DNA from 2 places in the Streptomyces doebereineriae genome. Region 1 is predicted to be linked to the other one. Evidence: riboswitches for the same ligand, from Rfam matches in the RefSeq annotation. Region 1 holds a riboswitch; the other holds the start of a gene.
What was found. Region 1 has a riboswitch for glycine ahead of gcvT (glycine cleavage system aminomethyltransferase GcvT). Riboswitches for the same ligand answer to the same signal wherever they lie in the genome.
Positions count from the first base shown of each region.

Region 2: another riboswitch for glycine. It lies ahead of gcvP (aminomethyl-transferring glycine dehydrogenase); the one in region 1 lies ahead of gcvT (glycine cleavage system aminomethyltransferase GcvT).

Region 1 covers NZ_JAVREZ010000004.1:326,185-328,369, reverse strand. The annotation lists gene gcvT (glycine cleavage system aminomethyltransferase GcvT) at 1-1,001, opposite strand, end outside; glycine riboswitch at 1,048-1,159, opposite strand; glycine riboswitch at 1,160-1,256, opposite strand; gene RNB18_RS14415 (AAA family ATPase) at 1,426-2,100, shown strand; gene RNB18_RS14410 (enhanced serine sensitivity protein SseB) at 2,169-2,185, shown strand, end outside.
Region 2 covers NZ_JAVREZ010000043.1:4,239-6,423, forward strand. The annotation lists gene gcvP (aminomethyl-transferring glycine dehydrogenase) at 1-1,304, opposite strand, end outside; glycine riboswitch at 1,480-1,575, opposite strand; gene RNB18_RS50245 (PRC-barrel domain-containing protein) at 1,699-2,076, shown strand; gene RNB18_RS50250 (DNA polymerase IV) at 1,992-2,185, opposite strand, start outside.

The sequences.
Region 1 (2,185 bases):
ATCGCGATCGGCCTGCCCAGCGTGGGGGAGGGGGCACCGGAGGTGACCTCGCCGATCACCTCGCCGCCCGCGACGACCGCGTACCCGGCACGCGGGACCCGACGGCCCTCGGCGACGAGTCCGACGAGGACGCGTGGCGGGTTCTCCGCGGCACGGGTGGCCGCCTCGGCCAGCGCCTCCCGCCCGACGAAGTCACCCTCCTTCTCGAACTTCACGACCCGCCCGAGCCCGGCGTCGAAGGGCGTCAGCTCCCGCGAGAGCTCGTGCCCGTACAGCGGCATGCCCGCCTCGAGGCGCAGCGTGTCCCGGCAGGACAGGCCACAGGGGACCAGGCCGGCCGGCTCGCCCGCCTTGGTCAGGGCCTGCCACAGCGCTTCCGCGTCGGACGGCGCGACGAACAGCTCGAAACCGTCCTCGCCGGTGTACCCGGTGCGGGCGATCAGCGCGGGCACCCCGGCGACCGTGCCGGGCAGACCGGCGTAGTACTTCAGGCCGTCGAGGTCGGCGTCGGTCAGGGAGGCGAGGATCCCGGGCGCCTGAGGTCCCTGTACGGCGATCAGCGCATAGGCGTCCCGGTCGTCACGCACCTCGGCGTCGAAGCCGGCCGCGCGCTCGGTGAGCGCGTCCAGCACGACCTGGGCGTTGGAGGCGTTGGCGACCACCATGTACTCGGTCTCCGCGAGCCGGTAGACGATCAGGTCGTCCAGGATGCCGCCGTCGGCCTGGCAGATCATGGTGTAGCGGGCGCGGCCGACACCCACGGACGCGATGTTGCCGACGAGGGCGAAGTTCAGCAGCTCGGCCGCCTGCGGCCCGGTCACGGTGATCTCGCCCATGTGGGAGAGGTCGAAGAGCCCGGCCTTCGTGCGCACGGCGTTGTGCTCGTCGCGCTCGGAGCCGTAGCGCAGGGGCATGTCCCAGCCGGCGAAGTCGGTCATGGTCGCGCCCAGCGAGCGGTGCAGGGCGTCGAGCGCGGTACGACGGGATTCGGTACTGCTCATCGGACGGTCGTCTCCCAAGGATCCAAGGCATGACGGGCGAGGGCTTTCCTCCCCATCTGTCATCGGAACCTGAGAGGTTCGCCCTGATCACGAAATGATCCGGGCTTGCACCGTGGGTGGAGCCGCCTTCGAGTCGGCGGCCCGCTTTTCAGATGTGCCTCGCCCGCGCGGTAACGGGGCCTGAGAGATTCAAGGGAGGGACTTGCTCCTTCGGCGCCCGGGTACACGTACCCAGGACTCTCCCGCGCGGATTCAAGCGGCCGGTATGCAGTTGGCGCGGACATCATTGCACGCCGCGCACGCGTCCGGCAGGGCGGCGTCTGTAACCAGCTTGTGGCGGTACGACTACAGAAAAGCGAGAGATCGTCCATTACCTTCTCTTTACGCTCGGTGGGGAGGGGAACCCCGACCCCGGAGGAGGACGATGACGGTGGACAGGACCACGGCGTACGCGACGACCTCGGGCATCGCGCTGCCGGAGCAGCCCGCGGCCCCGGCCGTCGAGCTCCGCGGCGCACGGCACGCCCCGGTCGTCCGCGACCTGCGCGATCGCGCGGGCCGCAGTCCGCACGCCCTGCTCTTCGGCCCCAGGGACCTCGTCGTCATCACCGGCCTGCCGGGCAGCGGCAAGTCCACGCTGATGAAGCGTGCGGTGGGCGGGATCCGGATCGACTCGCAGGACACCCGCGACCGCTGGGACGGCCGGCTGTCCGGCTTACTGCCGTACGCCGTCTACCGCCCCCTGGTCCGGCTCGCGCACTACGCCGGACTGCGCAGCGCCCTGCGCTCCGGCGAGGGAGTCGTGGTCCACGACTGCGGGACGCAGGCCTGGGTGCGCGGGTGGCTGGCCCGCGAGGCCCGGCGTCGGGGCGGCACCCTGCATCTGCTGCTGCTCGACGTCACGGCGGACACCGCGCTGGAGGGCCAGCGCGAGCGCGGCCGGGGCGTCTCGCGGTACGCCTTCCTGCGGCACCGGGGCGCGGCCTCCCGGCTGATCCGCTCCGTGGAGCGCGGTGACCTGCCCCAGGGTTGCGGTTCGGCGGTGCTGATCGACCGGGACGCCGCGGACGTGCTGCGGCGGATCGGTTTCACGGGCTGAGCCACCTTTCCGTCGCACCCGCTAGCCTTTCAGCCACATCAGTAGGTTCACAGCAGGCGGTCAGACAGATGGACTTCCCGGCGGA
Region 2 (2,185 bases), on a different contig from region 1:
GTGGTCTCGTCGCACGCAACGGACACATGGTCGGCGTCGACGAGGTGCAGGTTGACGCCGTTCCGCCGCGCGTCGGAGACGACCTCGGCGGCCCTCGCGGGCACCCGCGCGGTGAGCGTGTCGAAGTACGAACCGTGCACTACCTCGACCCCACCGGCCGTCAGGCCCGCGGCAAGGATGTTCGCGTACCGGTGGGTCCGCCGCGCGATGCCCTTGAGCCCCGCGGGCCCGTGGTAGACGGCGTACATCCCGGCCATGACCGCGAGCAGCACCTGAGCGGTGCAGATGTTGCTGGTCGCCTTCTCCCGACGAATGTGCTGCTCACGTGTCTGCAGCGCGAGCCGGTAGGCCTTGTTCCCGTCGGCGTCCACGGACACCCCGACGAGCCGCCCGGGCAGGCTCCTCGCGAACTTCTCGTGTACGGCCATGTAGCCGGCGTGCGGCCCGCCGAACCCCATCGGCACTCCGAACCGCTGCGTGGTACCGACCGCGATGTCCGCCCCGAGCTCACCCGGCGACTTCAGCAGGGTCAGCGCGAGCAGATCGGCGGCCACGGTCACGAGCGCGCCGAGCTCGTGAGCCTGGTCGATGAGCGGCTTGATGTCGCGTACGGCCCCGGAGGCGCCGGGGTACTGGACGAGCACACCGTTGATCTCACGCCCGGCGAGCTCGGCCGGGATCCCGTCGCGGAGGTCGGCGACCACGACCTCGACACCGGTCGGCTCGGCCCGGGTCTCGATCACGGCGATGGTCTGCGGCAGGGTGTCGGCGTCGACGAGGAAGAGCCCCTTCTTGTTCTTCCCCATGCGGCGGGACAGAGCCAGGGCCTCGGCCGCCGCGGTCCCCTCGTCGAGCAGCGAGGCGCCGGAGGTCGGCAGCCCGGTGAGGTCGGCGACCATGGTCTGGAAGTTGAGCAGAGCCTCGAGGCGTCCCTGCGAGATCTCCGGCTGGTACGGCGTGTAGGCGGTGTACCAGGCCGGGTTCTCCATGACGTTGCGCAGGATGACGGGCGGAGTGAAGGTGCCGTAGTAGCCGAGCCCGATCATGGAATCGAGCACCTGGTTCCGGTCGGCCAGCGACCGCAGCTCGGCCAGCACCTCGGCCTCGGTGCGCCCGCCCGGCAGCTCCAGGGCATCGGCGTTCTTGATCACATCCGGCACCGCGGCGGCGGTGAGCTCGTCCAGCGAGCCGTAGCCGACCTGCGCGAGCATCTTCGCCCGCGCCTCATGATCAGGGCCGATGTGACGCTGCTCGAACGGAATGCCCTGTTCGAGCTCGGAGAGCGGAATGCGATGGGCGGTCATTGCGGAGGCCTCCTGGTCTGACACGACCTGCGAGGGGTACCCCGGCGCGGGTACCCCGACGGCCTCCCCCTCTGTCATCTGACCTGAGAGCTTCACCGGACCGCCCGAAGGCCGCCGGCTTTCACCGTCGGTGAGAGCGGAAGCTGTCGACACCCGCTCTGCTTTCCAGAGTGACCTCGTCCGCGCGGTACGTGAGCCTGAGAGATTCCGGGGAGGATTTGCTCCTTCGGCGCCTCCGATGTTGTCTGGAGGACTCTCCCGCGCGGGGTCAGCAGCCGCTCGCAAGCCTACCAGCGAGCCCACCGCACGAGTCTTCGAGTGGCCGCGCGCCCCGAAGTGCTCTTTCGTAGTGCTTACGACCGCTTCGGATGAGTTGCGACCAAGTGGAGGGCCCGTGCAGACCGACATCGATCCGCGCAACCTGATCGGCCGCAAGGCGTTCGACCGCAACGGCACCAAGATCGGCACCGTCGACGAGGTCTACCTCGACGACGCGACCGGCGTGCCGGAGTGGGCTGCCATACGCACGGGCCTCTTCTCCCGGGACGCCTTCGTCCCCCTGGGGCCGAGCGAGCTGGTCGCCGGCACCCTGCACGTCCCCTTCGACCGCGCCCTCATCAAAGACGCCCCCGACTTCGGCGTAGGCCGCCACCTCTCCCCCGACCAGGAACTCCAGCTCTACCACCACTACGGTCTCGACGTGTCCGCACCGCCCCCGTTCCCGGACCGGGACTTCGGCAAGCTGGCGGGCACGGAGGACGCGGAGGCCTGAGCGCCCGGCACCTCCTCTGTCAGGGGCAACGGCTCAGCGGGCTCCAGCGCAGGGTCCTCCACGAGAAACGTCCGTACCCGCCCCGGCTCCGAATCCGGCGTCTCGAACC